2 linked regions of the Microbulbifer sp. A4B17 genome follow. The protein of the gene in region 1 interacts with the protein of each later gene in a pairwise test. Links are inferred from orthologs where the notes say so. Each region holds a gene or a part of one and is shown on either strand. Other genes may lie near its edges. The genes, in order: gyrA and gyrB.

The links.
Region 2: the proteins of gyrA (region 1) and gyrB interact in binary tests that used the Escherichia coli proteins (3 or more experiments, as listed by UniProt). The link is inferred for Microbulbifer sp. A4B17 from one-to-one orthologs.

What each region holds. Positions count from the first base shown.
Region 1 is NZ_CP029064.1:3,391,047-3,399,771, forward strand. Bases 5,579-8,723 are described here. They hold gyrA (DNA gyrase subunit A), read right to left. Parts: upstream 8,360-8,723; coding sequence 5,798-8,359; downstream 5,579-5,797. Other genes in these bases: serC (3-phosphoserine/phosphohydroxythreonine transaminase), read right to left, coding at 5,579-5,630; BTJ40_RS15020 (TRZ/ATZ family hydrolase), read left to right, coding at 8,552-8,723. Outside these bases: rpsA (30S ribosomal protein S1), read right to left, coding at 1-237; cmk ((d)CMP kinase), read right to left, coding at 406-1,095; BTJ40_RS15000 (bifunctional prephenate dehydrogenase/3-phosphoshikimate 1-carboxyvinyltransferase), read right to left, coding at 1,170-3,401; pheA (prephenate dehydratase), read right to left, coding at 3,401-4,504; more of serC, read right to left, coding at 4,551-5,578; more of BTJ40_RS15020, read left to right, coding at 8,724-8,725. UniProt on the Escherichia coli protein: A type II topoisomerase that negatively supercoils closed circular double-stranded (ds) DNA in an ATP-dependent manner to maintain chromosomes in an underwound state.
Region 2 is NZ_CP029064.1:3,630-12,304, reverse strand. Bases 5,581-8,675 are described here. They hold gyrB (DNA topoisomerase (ATP-hydrolyzing) subunit B), read right to left. Parts: upstream 8,291-8,675; coding sequence 5,870-8,290; downstream 5,581-5,869. Other genes in these bases: recF (DNA replication/repair protein RecF), read right to left, coding at 8,309-8,675. Also shown: BTJ40_RS00045 (GlxA family transcriptional regulator), read right to left, coding at 1-802; BTJ40_RS00040 (class I SAM-dependent rRNA methyltransferase), read left to right, coding at 1,087-2,247; BTJ40_RS00035 (GNAT family N-acetyltransferase), read left to right, coding at 2,409-2,840; BTJ40_RS00030 (phosphoadenosine phosphosulfate reductase family protein), read left to right, coding at 2,981-3,661; BTJ40_RS00025 (hypothetical protein), read right to left, coding at 3,753-5,531. UniProt on the Escherichia coli protein: DNA gyrase negatively supercoils closed circular double-stranded DNA in an ATP-dependent manner to maintain chromosomes in an underwound state.

The sequences.
Region 1 (8,725 bases):
GAAACCGTCTTCTACAGCTTCCAGGGCAACCTGTACTTCGTCGCCCACCTGCAGCTCAACTTCACCTTTATCGTTGGCGAATTGTGCAGCAGGGATAACGCCTTCAGACTTCAGGCCCGCGTGAACGGTAACCCAGTCTTTATCTACGTCGATTACAACACCAGTAACAATTGCGCCCGGTGCCATTTCAACGCTTTTCAGGCTCTCTTCAAATAGATCAGCAAAGCTCTCGCTCATTACATTACCTATAGTGCTGGGTCCAGCCGTTGGTAACTGTTAAGTCTAGTCAACCGCCAGCCGCGACCCCAACCGCGCTGCCAGCACGCGGGTCGGATTACGATAACGGCCGGGCGATTCTGGCTGATCCCGGCCGCTGTCGTTAGAAAACTAATTACTGCCCGAACTTCAGGGTGAAATACGGTCCTGAACCAAATCGAGCACTTTTCGGAGGACTTCATCGATACTCACCCCCGTACTATCCAGCTCAACCGCATCCTCAGCGGGAGCCAGGGGGGAGGCTTTTCTGTTCATATCCTGTGCATCTCGGGCACGGATGTCCTCCAGCAGGTCGCGGAGGCTAACAGAAACCCCCTTCTCCTGCAACTGAGCGAAACGCCTGTTAGCGCGCTCCTCAGCGCTGGCGGTTAGGTAAACCTTGACCGGAGCGTCGGGAAACACGGTAGTGCCCATATCCCGGCCATCGGCAACCAAGCCGGGGGCCTGGCGGAAGTCCCGCTGGCGCTGCAGCAGCGCTGCCCGCACTCCGGGAATTGCCGCGACCTTGGAAGCGGCCATGCTTACCCGCTCCATACGGATATCTGCGGTGACGTCACTCTCTTCCAGCCACACCTGCAACTGACCGGCACTCACGATAAAGCGCACATCGAGGTCTTTCGCCAATTCGGTCAGCAGCTTGTCATTGGAGAGATCAACTTCCTTATTAAGTGCGGCCAAAGCTGCAGCCCGATAAAGGGCCCCGGAGTCCAACAAGGAAAAGCTCAGGCGATCAGCCAAAAGCTTTGCAATGGTCCCCTTGCCCGAACCACTGGGACCATCAATGGTAACTACTGGTGGCAACCCGTTTGTATCACTCATATTATCTATACAACTCAACATCTCTGGCGGATGCACTCAAGCGAACCACAACCGCCCAAACCTGAATGCCCGTATCACGCCAACTGCAACTTGAGACCCGCGCCCGTTGCCAGTTCGGCAAAGTTCGGGAATGAGGTCGCCACATTGGCGCAGTGAAGGATGCGGATTGTATCCTTTGCGCGTAGCGATGACACTGCAAACGCCATAGCAATGCGGTGATCCCCCAGGCTATCGACGGTGCCACCAGAAAATACCGCACCCTCTTTACAGCCCTGGATCACGATACCGTCCGGTGTTGGCTCAGCTTTTACCCCAAGTGCAATTAAGCCATTTGCCATTGCCTGAATCCGGTCACTTTCCTTGACCCGCAACTCCTCCGCACCAGTCAGGACGGTCTCACCTTCTGCACAAGCTGCCGCAACAAACAATGCGGGAAACTCATCAATCGCCAGGGGCACCTGATCCTCAGGGATGCGAATTCCCTTCAAGGGCGCATAGCGAACGCGAATATCCGCCACCGGCTCACCCCCCACTTCGCGCATATTCAGCAATTCAACATTGCCACCCATTGCACGGAGGATATTGATAACCCCATCTCGGGTCGGGTTGATTCCCACATGCTCCAGCACGATATCGGAACCGGGAGAAATGGCTGCAGCAACCATAAAGAATGCGGCTGAAGAAATATCGGCAGGCACATCGATGCGACAGGATTTCAGTGAGCCGCCGCCCGCCAGTTTAGCCTGAGCACCATCCCGCTCCACCTTATAACCAAAGCCCTGCAACATGCGCTCTGTATGATCTCTTGTGGGCGCCGGCTCAACGGTAGACGTTTGACCCTCACTATAGAGCCCAGCCAGCAATACCGCTGATTTCACCTGAGCACTGGCCATCGGCAGCGGGTAATCGATCCCTTTCAACGCACTACCACCCTTAATTAAAAGCGGCGGACGGCCTTCCGGGCCAGTCTCAATATTTGCACCCATCTCACGCAGAGGATTAGCCACGCGATTCATCGGGCGCTTTGACAGGGATTCATCGCCAGTGAGTGTTACGTCGAAGTCCTGTCCGGCAAGCAATCCAGCCAACAGGCGCATGGAGGTCCCGGAGTTACCGAGATATAGCGGTCCGGGCGGTGCCTGCAAGCCATTAAGGCCCACACCATGAATTACAACCCGACCATTGTCCGGCCCCTCAATCACGACCCCCATATCGCGGAAAGCCTGCAGGGTTGCCAGTGCATCCTCACCCTCCAGGAAACCCTCAACTTCTGTAACTCCCTCGGCCAGGGAGCCCAGCATAATTGAGCGGTGCGACATGGATTTGTCCCCCGGCACCCTGAGCTTGCCATTTACAGCCTCGCCCGGCTGCACGATAAAAGTAATCTCTTGTTCTTGCATAGATTCCGAATACGCTTGTTTTGCCAACATTTTGGTAAAGTGATCCCGTGCCGCTTTGGCACGGGTAAAAACCCCCATCAGGGCAGCGCTATCACCTGAGGCAATAGCGTCGCGCAGGGAAGAAAGGTTGAGGCTGTATAGGTCGATGGCCTTTAAGATGGCATCCCGATTGGCGAGCATAATATCTCGCCACATGACCGGGTCACTGGAAGCGATACGGGTAAAATCACGGAAGCCCCCCGCCGCATAGCGGAAAATATTTTCGTTTTCCGCATCGTGGGCCAAAGTGTCCACAAGACTAAAAGCGATGACATGGGGAAGATGGCTCGTAGCAGCCAGAACCTCGTCGTGCTCCTCCACTGACATTGTCAGGGGCTCAGCTCCCACGGCCTGCCATGCTCGCTCCACAAGCTGCAAATGAGCAGCCCCTGTATTCGCAAGCGGCGTCAGGATAATGCGGTGATCCCTATAGAGATCATCTCTCGCCGCGGTAACGCCACTCTTTTCAGAACCAGCGATTGGGTGCCCTGGCACCAAAAAATCTGGAGCACTCCCCCACACTTTTTCTGCCGCTGTCACCACGCTACCTTTTACGCTGGCACCATCTGTCACAGTGACTCCCGCCGGCAGGTGTTCTTTCAGCTGCGCGAATACAGGCTCAATCGCCAGTGTCGGCACAGCCACAAACACCAGATCGCCCGGCTCCAGCTGCGGCAATACCAGCTCGAGACTGGTGCTGGCCCGATCAACAATACCGAGCGCCCTGGCTTCATCGCAGACACTCTCCTCCAGAGCAACCCCGATAACCTCTCTGCAAGCCCTTGCAGCTTTTAGCGCAAGGGCAAAACTCCCCCCAATTAAGCCGATCCCAACAACCAGCAGTCGGCCAATTTGAGCCTGTGCCATCACAGCACTCCGCGAGGATAGGAGCCCAGCACTTTCAAGTCTGAAGCGCAGTCACCAACTTCTTTTAATGCCTCGGCAATTCCCTGGGTATCGCGGTGTCCACTGAAATCGATAAAGAACACATAAGTCCAGTTGCCAGACTGCGATGGCCGCGTCTCTACCCGAGTCAAATCGACACTGTAGCGACGGAACGGCTCCAAAAGGTCATGCAGAGCACCTGGCTCATTGCGCATTGATACCATCAATGAGGTCTTATCATCCCCACTCGCAGGTACTTGCTGGGTACCAATAATCAGGAAGCGGGTGGAATTATCCGGGCGATCTTCTATTTTCTCCGACAACACTTTCAGCCCGTAGAGCTCTGCTGCCATATCGCCGGCTATCGCCGCAGCATTCCACTCACCCTTAACGCGCTTGGCCGCATCCGCATTACTGGCAACCGCCACACGCTCCACATTGGGATAATGGGCATCAAGCCACTTGCGGCACTGCGCCAGGCTCTGCGCATGGGAATAAATACGAGTGATTGACTCTGGGCGCGTTACATCTGAGATCATCAAGTGATGATGGATACGCAGCTCCACCTCACCGCAGATACTCAGGTTGGAGTGCATAAAGTTGTCCAGGGTGTGGTTGATCACCCCTTCGGTAGAGTTTTCTACCGGCACAACACCATAACTGACGGCACCAGCTTCTACCTCACGGAAAACCTCATCAATTGCCGCCAGTGGCCGGCTCTGGGCAGAATTGCCGAAGTGCTTTAATGCCGCCTGCTGGGTAAAGGTACCCTCAGGGCCCAGGTAGGCTACTTTGACGGGCTCTTCCAAGGCTAGGCAGGCCGACATAATTTCGCGAAACAGTCGCGCCATTTCTTCATCAGTCAGCGGACCGTTATTGCGCTCCATAGCCTTGCGCAGCACTTGTGCCTCACGCTCTGGCCGATAATAGAGAGCATCTTCGCCTGTGGCCTTCTTGACCTCTGCAACCTCCAGGGCGCAGCGAGCCCGCTCACTGATTAAGCGAGCAATCTCGCCATCAATACTGTCGATCTGATTGCGCAGCTCCAGCAGGCGCTGGTCGCCACTTACAGTTTCCTCTGCCATTTGTTTATCTACTTTCTCTAGAAATCATCAATATTGAATTAACCATCTAAGCCTTACGCGCTTCAAAATCCGCCATAAATGCCACAAGCGCTTCCACTGCCTCCATAGGAACGGCGTTATACAGCGACGCGCGCATACCACCCACAGAGCGGTGCCCCTTTAAGCTCAACAAACCTGCTTCTTCTGACTCAATCAAAAACTGCTTATCCAGGCGGTCGTCAGCCAACACAAAGGGCACATTCATGCGGGAGCGACTCCCGTACTCAACCGGACTGGAGAAAAAGTCACTGCTGTCGAGGAAGTCGTACAGCATTTTGGATTTAGCATCGGCCTGCTTCGCCATCGCATCAACACCCCCCTGACCTTTCAACCACTGGAAGACAAGACCAGATAAGTACCAAGCGAAAGTAGGTGGCGTGTTATCCATAGAGCCCGCTTCTGCCGCCACCTTCCAGCTCAAACTGCGAGGAATATTTTCCAGTGAGCGATCGAGTAAATCATCCCGAATCAAGGCTACAGCGATACCTGAGGGGCCAATATTTTTCTGCGCACCGGCATAGATAACGCCGAACTTTTCCACCTCAACCGGTTGAGACAAAATAGTTGAGGACATATCCGCCACTAGCGGGCACTCCACTTCCGGCACATAGCCAAACTCAACACCGCCAATCGTCTCGTTGGGGGTATAGTGGAAATAAGCCGCATCCCCACTCGACTGCCAGCTGCCTGCTGCAGGTGCATAGCTGAAGTTGCGATCCTCACTGGATGCGACCACATTTACCTCGCCGTAGCGACGAGCTTCTTTGATCGCCTTGGCCGCCCAACTACCGGAATGAATAAATTCAGCTTTAGTAGAGCCGGCACCGAGAAGATTCCAGGGCACTGCACTGAACTGCCCAGTTGCCCCACCCTGAAGAAACAATACTTTGTAGTTGCTCGGCACACTGAGCAGATCGCGGAGATCCTGTTCGGCCCGCTCAGCTACCTCAACAAACTCTGGAGAACGGTGGCTGACCTCCATTACAGAGCAACCGAGCCCTTGCCAATCGAGCAATTCCCTTTGCGCCTGCTCCAGTACGGGCTGCGGCAAAGCGGCAGGGCCTGCACAGAAATTAAACTTCCTCATGAGCTGATTTCCACAATACAAAAAAGGTTTCAAATACAACTAGATGTGTCTACGCACAAACTGCCATTCAGGGGGATAGATATCGCGCCTTTAGCGTTTTTCGTGGGAGCCAAAGGCAAGAAAGGCCGCGATAAACGCAGCCTTTCTTAGTGGTCTGGAGCGGTGGGTCACTCTTCCCCACCGTTTTCTTCACCGTCATCTTCGGTCTCTTCAATGCGACCGAGACCAACCAGCTTCTCGCCAGTCTTCAGGCGAATCACTCGCACCCCCTGCGTGTTGCGCCCAAGTACAGACACTTCATCAACACGGGTACGCACCAGAGTGCCCTGGTCGGAGATCAACATCATCTCCTCACCTGGGTGCACCTGACAGGCCCCAACCAAGGCACCGTTACGTTCACTTTCCGCGATCGCAATAACACCCTGGGTACCGCGTCCCTTGGTGGGGAATTCGCTGATAGCTGTGCGCTTACCGTAACCATTCTCAGTAGCCATCATCACAGAGCCACCCTCTTCAGGGATAACCATAGCGATAACCTGCTGACCTTCCTGCATGCGAATACCGCGAACACCACGGGAAACACGACCCATAGAGCGCACATTGGACTCGGAGAAGCGCGCTGCTTTACCGGCGCTGGTAAACAGCGCTACATCGCGCTCACCATCGGTAATCGCAGTGGCTACCAGGCGATCGCCCTCCTCCAATTCAATTGCACGCAAACCAACACTGCGGGGGCGGGCAAAAGCGGTGAGGGGGGTTTTCTTCACGGTGCCATTGGCAGTGGTGAAGAAGATAAAGTGATTTTCGTCGTACTCGGACACCGGCATCATGCTGCTGATACGCTCACCCTCTTCCAAGGGCAGCATATTAACCATTGGGCGACCACGGGAGGCTCGGCCAGCGGTGGGCACTTCGTAGACTTTCAGCCAGTACACCTTGCCCTTATTGGAGAAGCACAGAAGGGTGTCATGGGAGTTGGCGATCAACAGGTGTTCGACGAAGTCCTCGTCTTTCACCTGGGTCGCGGATTTACCCATACCACCACGGCGCTGGGCCTGATAATCGGTCAGCGGCTGGCTCTTGGCGTAACCACCGTGGGAGATAGTTACTACCTTATCTTCCGGGGTAATCAGGTCTTCAACGGTCAGATCCTGGCGAGACGCAACGATATCGGTACGACGCTCATCGTTAAAGTCTTTTGACAGCTGTTCCAGTTCTTCGCGGATCACTTCCATCAGTCGCTCGAAGCTGCCGAGGATATGCAGGTATTCTGCAATCTGCTCCAGTCGATCCTGGTATTCTGCCAACAGCTTGTCGTGCTCCATGCCCGTCAGGCGGTGCAGGCGCAATTCGAGAATTGCCTGAGCCTGGGCCGGGGACAAGTAGTAAGAGTCGTCGCGCAGACCAAATTCTTGCGGCAGATCATCTGGACGGCAGGCATCAGCACCAGCCCGTTCCAGGAACTGCTGTACATTACCCACAGGCCAGCCTTTAGCCAGCAACGCCTCGCGGGCATCTGCCGGCGTGGCGGAAGATTTGATCAGCTCAATTACCGGATCAATATTGGCGATGGCAATCGCCAGACCTTCCAGAATATGGCCGCGCTCGCGGGCTTTGCGCAACAGGTAAACCGTACGACGGGTAACGACTTCCTGGCGGTGGCGAATAAAGTGCTCGAGCAGCTCTTTGAGGTTCAATACCTTGGGCTGGCCATCGACCAGGGCCACCATATTGATACCGAAGACGCTTTCCAGCTGGGTCTGGGAATAGAGGTTATTCAGAACCACATCACCCAGCTCTCCCCGCTTAAGCTCAATCACTACGCGTAAGCCGTCTTTGTCGGACTCATCGCGCAGCTCAGAGATACCCTCGATCTTTTTCTCTTTCACCAGCTCAGCAATACGCTCGATCAAGCGCGCCTTATTCAGCTGGAAGGGGATCTCAGTAATGATGATGGTTTCGCGATTGGTCTTGTCATCGCGGATCACATCTGCTTTGGCACGCACATAAATGCGCCCACGGCCAGTGCGGTAGGCCAGCAGGATACCGGCGCGGCCATTGATGATGGCGCCCGTGGGGAAGTCCGGCCCGGGGATGTACTCCATCAGGTCGTCGACGGTCAACTCGGAATTATTGATCAGAGCCAGACAAGCCTTGATCACCTCACCCAGATTATGGGGAGGGATATTGGTGGCCATGCCCACCGCAATACCGGAGGAACCATTGACCAAGAGGTTCGGCACACGGGAAGGCAATACCTCCGGCATTTGCTCAGAACCATCGTAGTTATCGACAAAATTAACAGTTTCTTTATCGAGGTCGGACAGCAGCTCGTGGGCCAACTTATCCATACGAATCTCGGTGTATCGCATGGCAGCTGGACTGTCACCATCGATAGAGCCGAAGTTACCCTGGCCATCTACCAAGGTGTAACGCATAGAAAACGGCTGCGCCATACGCACAATAGTGTCGTAGACCGCAGTGTCTCCGTGCGGGTGATATTTACCGATTACATCACCAACGACACGCGCTGATTTCTTGTAAGGTTTATTCCAGTCGTTTTTAAGCTCGCTCATCGCGTAGAGCACGCGGCGGTGTACCGGCTTGAGGCCATCGCGTACATCCGGCAGTGCGCGCCCGACAATCACGCTCATGGCATAGTCGAGATAAGACTGCTTGAGTTCTTCTTCGATATTAATCGGAGAGATTTCTTTGGCTAATTCGCCCATGGCTTACGGCGTTCCTTTTATAGCGCGGGCGTACGTACTGTGCCCGGGATAAGCGGGCGATTCTACCATAGTTTGAGATGTTTGGAGCTGCAGGACTCGGAGATATACAACTGCGGCGCAAACCATAGTTGTCGCCCTCAATGACTGCAGCTACAGTAAAACACCCCCACAGCAGCCACCAGATATCTCTCCATGCAACAAGCTGTCGATACCCTGATCCACGCGCGCTGGATCATACCCGTCGTACCCGACAAAAAAGTGTACGAAAATTGTTCGCTCGCAATAGAGAAGGGCAAAATCTCTGCCCTGGTACCCACAGCTGAGGCCTCAATTCGTTTTAAGGCAAAAGATGAAGTTGACCTGGGG
Region 2 (8,675 bases), 3.4 Mb from region 1 along the record:
CTCGCACAAAATTTCGAGCAAAATTACGTGGACTCATCGCCGCCTCCTGAGCCAGCCTCTCCACTGTTATGGGTTGCTTAATGTTTTGGTACATCCATTCAATCAAAGTTGCAAAACGATCGCTGTTTATCTGATTTTCCAGGCGCACACTAAATTGCTGCTGTCCTCCATCTCTCTTTAAGTAGAGAACAAGAATTCGAGCCAGGTTGAGTGCCAAGCCTCTCCCATGATCCTCCTCGATCATCGATAGTGCCAAATCAATTCCAGCAGTAATTCCGGCCGACGTATAAACATTACCGTCGCGGACAAAAATGGCATCCGGATCCACTTCTATCTGGGGGAATCCCTGCAACTCAGGAACATCGGCCCAATGCGTCGTAGCACGACGTCCATTGAGAATGCCTGCGTTGGCGAGCATCAAGGCCCCACTACAGATTGAACCAATACGAACAACTTTTTTCTGCTGCTCAGCCAGCCACTCCAGAACAGAACTATTGGCACAAGCGCGCTGACAGGAGTCCGGTGGCATGCCGCTCACTAACAGGGTATGAATCCCCTCAACTTCATGAAACGGGAGGTCTATAAAAACCTTAACCCCTGTCGAAGTCGTAACCGGACCAGACTCAAGTCCCACCAACTGAATATCATAGAAATCCTGGTTGGAACGCCCTTGTTTGCGCAACTGGTCATTTGCCAAGGCAAAAACCTCTAGGGGACCTGTGATATCCAGGCTAGTTGCACCCGGGCAGACCACCATGGCGACTTTCCTAGCTCCATTTTGTGTTTGTTGGTGCTCATTCATCTCGGCAGTTTTCCACAACGGCTGGGGATAAGGATGACTTCCAGGCGCCAGATTCTGCCAGTTATAGCCAGCTTAGACACCCTGTTACCCCAAATTGATAGTCATTTTCTCCGGTACTGACGTATAAACTTTGGCGGATATGAGTACCCTTGGGTGACTATTGGTTCTTAAAGCTCCGAACGAGCCATACATCAGCTTGCAGGCTTGACCTTCACTTAGCTGTCCGCACAATTGCCCCCTAATTTGTACACATCAACGGAGATCCCCTTTTGGTGGAGTTAATATTGAATCGAGGCGCAGAGCGCCGACTCAAGCGTGGCCACCTATGGATTTACAGCAATGAGGTGGACACTAAGCGCTCTCCATTAAAAGGAATTGATGCGGGTAGTCAGTGCCAAGTTCACGATAGCCAGGGCAAACTGCTCGGCACAGCCTTTGTAAATCCGAGCCAACTTATTTGTGGACGAATAGTCAGTCGCAATTCTGGCTTTTCCACAGATACTGTTTGTGAGCGCATACAAACTGCTTTTGAGCAACGCCAACGGTACTTTTCTCACCCCAGCTACCGGATGGTATACGGTGACTCTGACTGGCTTCCGGGCTTGGTAGTGGATAGGTTTGGGGATTATTTAGTAGTCCAGGTCAGTAATTGGGGAATGGAGCGCTACCAACAAACGATTGTGGATAAGTTGGTGGAGATGGTTAACCCCAAAGGCATCCTGCTGCGCAATGATCATCAGGGGCGCGCAATTGAAGATATGCCGCTGGTACACACCGTGGCCTTTGGAGATGTACCCGAGATGGTCCCGTTCGAAGAGAACGGCGTTCCACTTTTGGCCCCAGTACACCAGGGACAAAAAACCGGGTGGTTTTACGATCACCGGGAAAACCGCAGGCTCTTAAATCGCTGGGTCAACGGCAAAAGGGTGTTAGATCTGTTTTCTTACGCAGGTGGTTGGGGCATACAAGCACTTGCCAGTGGAGCCACCGAAGTAGTGTGCGTAGATGCCTCCCAACAGGCCTTGGATTGGTGTTCCCTCAATGCGGATCACAATGATTTCGCCAACAAGCTCAAAACCTTCCAGGGTAAAGCACTGGATGTCCTTAAGAGCATGGTTGCAGAGGGGGAAAAGTTTGATGCGATCGTGCTAGACCCTCCCGCTTTTATTAAGCGAAGGAAAGATCACAAAGCTGGCTTGGCGGCCTATCGCCATATCAATGAACTCGCAATGCGTTTGTTGGCGAGGGGTGGGCTGTTAGTAAGTGCTTCCTGCTCTATGCATCTACAATCCGATGAGCTTATCGACTGCGTGCGCGGTGCGGCGCACCGATTGGGGCGTCCGGCATCAATTCTGGCCAGCGGTGGCCAGGGGGCAGACCACCCTGTACACCCGGCTATCCCAGAGACCAATTACTTAAAGGCGCATTTCGTCCATCTGGGCTAATCCCACCTTCAATTCATACCATCCCCTGCGGACTGAAGCCCCACAGCTAGGTCCGCACTTTCTCTAGCCTAATGTGAGTACTCACTCCTAAAAGTCGGTTTTTTGGGATATGGCGCCCTTCTTGACTAGGATTTGCCCAATTGTTCAGGATGGTGCTTGTTATGCTTCGAGCCGTAAAAGATACAGACCTGGATCGACTTGAGCAGCTCTGGTTGCATGCTGCGGCTCATTCCCACCCCTCCCTTTCCCGTCGATTCTGGCTGGACCGCAGGCACCAATTCCGCTTGGACCACCTGGGCTCCAAAAGCTGTATCGTGTTTACTGATCGTCACGCAGCAGTGGCTGAAGCATTTATTACCATCACAAAGGATGGTCGATTGGCTTACCTCTGCGTCAGCCCGCTATTCTCAAACCGTGGCATAGGTGCCCAGTTGATTTCAAAGGTGAGCCGGGGGCTTCCTAGCCTCCAAGCTGAACTCCTCAGGGAAAACCTGCGCACACGTTACTTTCTCCAAAAGCATGGGTTTGTCGAAAGAGATCGCCACTATAAGGCCGAATATGGTCAACATATGATCGTGATGTCACATGACTAAGCCTTCACTAAGCACATCGACAGCAACAAAGACTCTACTTATAACTTTAACTTCTTGATTCACTTCTTTTTATTGTTTCTACGCGACTCTTGAACCGGGTAGCATGCCTCCCATCATAATTTCCTGAGCGCTGAATTTTTATGGGACGCAACGCTTCCAGCCAAACTTTACAGCCTATTCCAGAACGCACCTTTCATCACGATGCGGACCTGGGGTCCATGAACCTGCGTTTCGCCGGCGCCAAGCCCAGCGAAATTATGCAGTTCACTATGGAGCACGCTCAGAACCCGGTAGTTTTTACTAATTTCCGCCCATTGGCGATAGCCTTTCTTCACTTGGTTACCCGCGCCAAACCGGATATCCCGGTAATCTGGGTGGATCACGGATATAACACCCCAGAAACCTATCGCCATATCGAAAACGTGGTCAAATCTCTCGATTTGAACCTGCGCACCTACTCACCGAAGATGTCCGCAGCCCACTACAACGCTGTGTACGGGGGAATCCCGCAGCTGGATACGCCTGAGCATGACTTCTTCTCCAGGACCGTTAAATTGGAGCCATTTAACCGTGCTATGCAGGAGTTGCAGCCGGACGTGTGGCTAAACGGTATTCGTCACGACCAGAATGCACACCGTAAAAACCTGGATATTTTCACCCAGGGCAACCACGGTACTATTCGAGTGGCACCGATGTTCCACCTGAAGGAAATCGATGTGGAAGAGTATGTTTATGAGAATGACCTTCCCGATAACGATGTGTATTTCGATCCCACCAAGGGGGAGGAGCATCGGGAATGTGGGCTTTTATTAGAAAAGTAGCCCAATAACAATCAGTAATAAAGGGTTTTGCAGGTGCAAAGCGGGCACTATTAATGCCGACTTTGCACCTTAGTTTGAACCCAGGAAAGCATTACATACGGTTAGTCGAGTTAACCAACATTTCCCCTTCAGCATAGAGTTCACAGCGGTCTCTTATCTGGTACTGCTCTCGCTGCTCTTCACAGGCCCGAAGAGCACTTCGATTCGCCTCTACTTGGTTGCCGCCGTCTTCGCTAAAACCCGCCACAAATGCACCACGGTAGTCCACAGCCATTGCCAGGGCTTTGTTGCCAGAGTACTTCCTGTAAGTTGACATTAATTGGCCCAAACCACTGATCTCAAGCTCGAACTCCAAACCCGCTTCCTCCTCCAACTCATCCAGCATCGACTGCAACTGTGCCCGCGAATCCTCTTCCGCAATTTGCATTAATAGCGGTTGAGAGACTTTTGAGAAGAGATCTCTATCTCGATCCAGGTAAAGCTCCAGTACATACCACCAGGCAATTCCCGTTTCCCTCGGAGCACGCAAATACGCCTGCTCTAGCATTTCCATATACTTCTGGCGGGGATACCCCAAAACTTGCATTGTGATCGCCAGTTCATACCAGTAGGCTGGTACTTCCCCTTGGGCATTTACTAATTGAACATATTTATCCCGAATACGTTTCATCTTTCTGGGACTGAGGTATCCCTCCTCCGCCAAGGCTGCGGATAAATCATTTTTTGCCTGGGCTTCGAGATACCAGGTTTCTCCGTGGTATTTCGCCGGAATAGAATTCAATACTTCCTCAGCGCGGGAATAATTTCCTTCACCAGTCAAAGCAATGGCCAGTGCGGAATTTAACGATGGGCTAGAGGCCTGCTTTTTATCTGCATAGACAATATATTCTTCTAATGCTTCGGATCCCTGCTCCGAAATTGCCATAAAGTAGGCCAGTTCTGCGACTGCGGCACTACTGTCCATCAAGTTAACGGAGGGGGATTTAATTACACCATTATTGGAAAACTCCCCCTCGTAATAAATGAAATGACCTTTCGGCAAGTTCTTATACTGCTCATTGAGCTCTTCAAAAGTCATTCCCAGAGCTTCAGGTAAGCTCGCAATTGGATCTTCGCCGGCATTATAAGCCTCCAAATATTCATTTAAGGCTTTATTTCTATCCGCATCGAAAATCATCCAGTGAGCTAACATCCATCCACTGGCATAAAGTGCTCCGGTATCTCTTGAATTCAGCGAGCCAGGAGTGGCTGAAAGGAGCTTATCCAGTGGCAACTCTCTCGCTCGATTAAGACTAATCGCCCGATCAACCGGTATTTTTCCAAAGCTGTACTTTTTATTTTCACCAAAATCTACCGTGGAAAATACTTCAGCAATACCTTCACTAAACCAGTAGGGGTAGAGGTGCTGGCTTCCGCTGTAGGTTAAGAAATGCGTATATTCATGAAACAATGTCTGACGAGCGGGATTATCTGGAAGGGCACGATTTCCGTTTAGATTTAATAATGCGAAGCTCCCATAAGCAGTATTATGGAATTGTCCAATGATAGTTCTAGACGACTCGCTACCACTGACTCCTTTGAAGCTGAGCCGATCATCCAGGGCGTAAATGGTCAACTTTTGTTGATCTGCTGAATACTTAATATATCGTTTTGCAAAAATCCGAAATCGTTCCAAGTCTATTGCCAGTTTTTCAACTTGCTTGGGATTATCATTGGTAACGATACGAAAGTGCTCGGTTTCGATTTCGTACCATTCAGAGTTGACTAATTTCTGCGTGCTAGTGCAACCATATAAAGCTAGTGCAATCACACCACCGACAACTATAAAACGGCGAGCATCGCCGAGAATAGAAGAAATGAGGTTCCCCATAAGTCTTGTGGTCCGTTTAATTTTATTTGTTTGTTTGTAAAAATAGGTAAGTTAGAAGGATTTCTATAGTTTTTGAGCTTTTTAAAAATACAGCAAAAGTATTGCTTGGCTAAGCTTTACTAAAAGTTTTTATTGTTTATTTTAATTTCTTGTCAGTAATTTCAGGCTTTATTGGAAGGGCAGGTATCGGATCTGTGCAACACTTTCCGATAGAGCGAAAATAAAAATATCGAATTTATTGCAAGTCATTTTATGTGAGAAAAATAACACACAGTAACTCCCCATTTTGCTTCCGAGGGAAATTACTGTGCGACTTTCAGAAAATAGCCTTATGGCAATTAAACGTCGAGATTCTCCACCGCCAAAGCGTTGGTCTCGATAAAGTCACGGCGCGGCTCTACCTGATCACCCATCAGAGTTGTAAAGATCTGGTCCGCGGCAATGGCATCTTCAACGGTTACCTGCAGCATACGACGGCTCTCCGGGTCCATGGTGGTTTCCCAAAGCTGCTCCGGGTTCATCTCACCTAGCCCCTTATAGCGCTGGATACCGTAGCCTCTACGGCTCTCGCCCATCAGCCAGTCCATCACTTCAGGGAAGCTGCTGACAGCGTGCTGCTTCTCGCCGCGCTGGATAAAGGCACCCTCTTCCAACAGACCCACCATCTTCTCACCCAGAGCGCATATAGACGCGTACTCAGCGGAATCGAAGAACTCGTGGTTAATCAGGTAGTCACTGCCGACACCGTGGGCCACGATATGGATATGGGGCAGGAACAGGCCGCGCTCGGTGTTCTCCTGAACCGTCACTTCGTGACGACGGGTTCCACCACTCTCTTCGTCACCGAGTTTCTCCTGCAGCTTCTCACTCCAAGCCACAACTTTCTCCTGGGACTGCAAGTCTTCCTGAGACAAGCTGGGCAGGTAGATCATGCTGCGCAGCACTTCCTCAGGGTACAGACGCGACAGACGGTCGATTGTCGCCAATACGCTGCGGTATTCGCCTACCAGGCTCTCCAGGGAGGCGCCAGAAAGCCCTGGGGCATCCGGGTTCACAAACAGCGTGGCGCCTTCCAGGGCGGCGTTGGTGAGGAACTGGGTCAGAGCGCCCTCATCCTTCAGGTACTGTTCCTGTTTGCCCTTGGAGATCTTATACAGCGGCGGCTGGGCGATGTAGATGTGACCCCGCTCGATCAGCTCCGGCATCTGACGGAAGAAGAAGGTGAGCAACAGGGTACGGATATGGGCTCCATCCACGTCAGCATCGGTCATGATGATGATGCTGTGGTAACGCAACTTATCCGGGTTGAACTCACTCTTGCCGATACCACAGCCCAGTGCGGTAATCAGGGTACCCACTTCGGCACTTGAGAGCATCTTATCAAAGCGCGCTTTTTCCACATTGAGGATCTTACCCTTCAGCGGCAGGATCGCCTGGGTGCGGCGATCGCGGCCCTGCTTGGCAGAACCACCGGCGGAGTCACCCTCCACTAAGTAAATCTCAGATAGTGCCGGATCTTTTTGCTGGCAATCTGCCAGTTTTCCGGGCAGGCCGGCAATATCCAACGCTCCCTTGCGGCGAGTCATTTCACGGGCCTTGCGGGCCGCCTCACGGGCTTTGGCCGCGTCGATCATCTTGGTGACGACAGATTTGGCTTCCTGTGGGTTCTCCATCAGGTAGTCTGTGAAGTGGTGACCCATCTCCTGTTCTACAGCGGGTTTCACTTCGGATGAAACCAGCTTGTCCTTAGTCTGGGAGGAGAATTTCGGGTCCGGAACCTTCACAGAGATAATCGCGGTGAGACCTTCCCTGGCGTCATCGCCAGTGGTGTTCACCTTGTCTTTCTTACCCAGGCCTTCCCGCTCGATATAGCTGTTCAGACCGCGGGTCAGGGCTGCACGGAAGCCCGCCAGGTGGGTACCACCGTCGCGCTGGGGAATATTGTTGGTGTAGCAGAAGATGCTTTCCTGGAAGCTATCGTTCCACTGTAATGCCACCTCTACTGCAATGCCGTCTTCGCGCTGGCTCTGGAAGTGCAGAACCTTGTTAATCGGAGTTTTGTTCTGGTTGAGGAACTCCACAAAGGCACTCAGACCACCCTCGTATTCATAGACCTCTTCCTTACCACTGCGCTCATCCTTCAGGACAATACGCACACCGGAGTTCAGGAAGGACAGCTCGCGCAGGCGCTTGGCCAGCACATCGAAATGGAACTCGATATTACTGAAGGTATCCTCAGACGGTTTGAAGTGCACCGTAGTGCCGGTGGTATCGCTGTCACCCACAACTTCCAGGGGTGCCTGGGGCACTCCGTGGTGGTAGGTCTGCTCGTGGATCTTGCCACCGCGACGGATAGTCAGCTTCAGCTCTTTGGACAAAGCGTTTACCACCGATACCCCTACCCCGTGCAAACCGCCGGAGACCTTGTAGGTGTTGTCATCAAATTTACCGCCTGCGTGAAGGACGGTCATAATCACTTCTGCTGCAGAAACCCCCTCTTCCGGGTGAATCTCTGTCGGGATACCACGGCCATTGTCCGATACGGAAATGGACTCATCCGGGTGGATGGTTACACGGATCTCATCACAGTGGCCGGCCAGCGCTTCATCGATGGAGTTGTCGACCACCTCGAATACCATGTGGTGCAGACCGGTGCCATCGTCGGTATCACCAATATACATTCCGGGGCGCTTGCGCACCGCATCCAGGCCTTTTAATACCTTGATACTGCTTGAGTCATAGCTTTGCTGCTCTGACATTTATTCGCTCCATTAAACTTATTGTGCGGCCGAAGCTTCGGCACTGATCTTCCCATGTTCCACGTGGAACACTTTCGGGCAATTCCAAGGGGCATCTAGTTGCCGCCAAGGGCGGCTTGTAGTGCCCTCCTCAATTCCGGTTACAAGCACCTGGCTGGCACAACGCCCAACCCAATGCGCAAAAATCTGTTGGTTACTGTCATCCAGCTCTGCCGGCAAGTCATCTACCAGGAATACTGGCATATCCCCCTGCCTACAGACTACCTCCGCCATGGCCGTGCGCACCGCACACACCAACATCTTCTGTTGGCCTCGAGATAGAATATTGTGGGCCGACTCACCGGCTACGGTAAAACGAATATCCGCCCTATGGGGACCAATACGC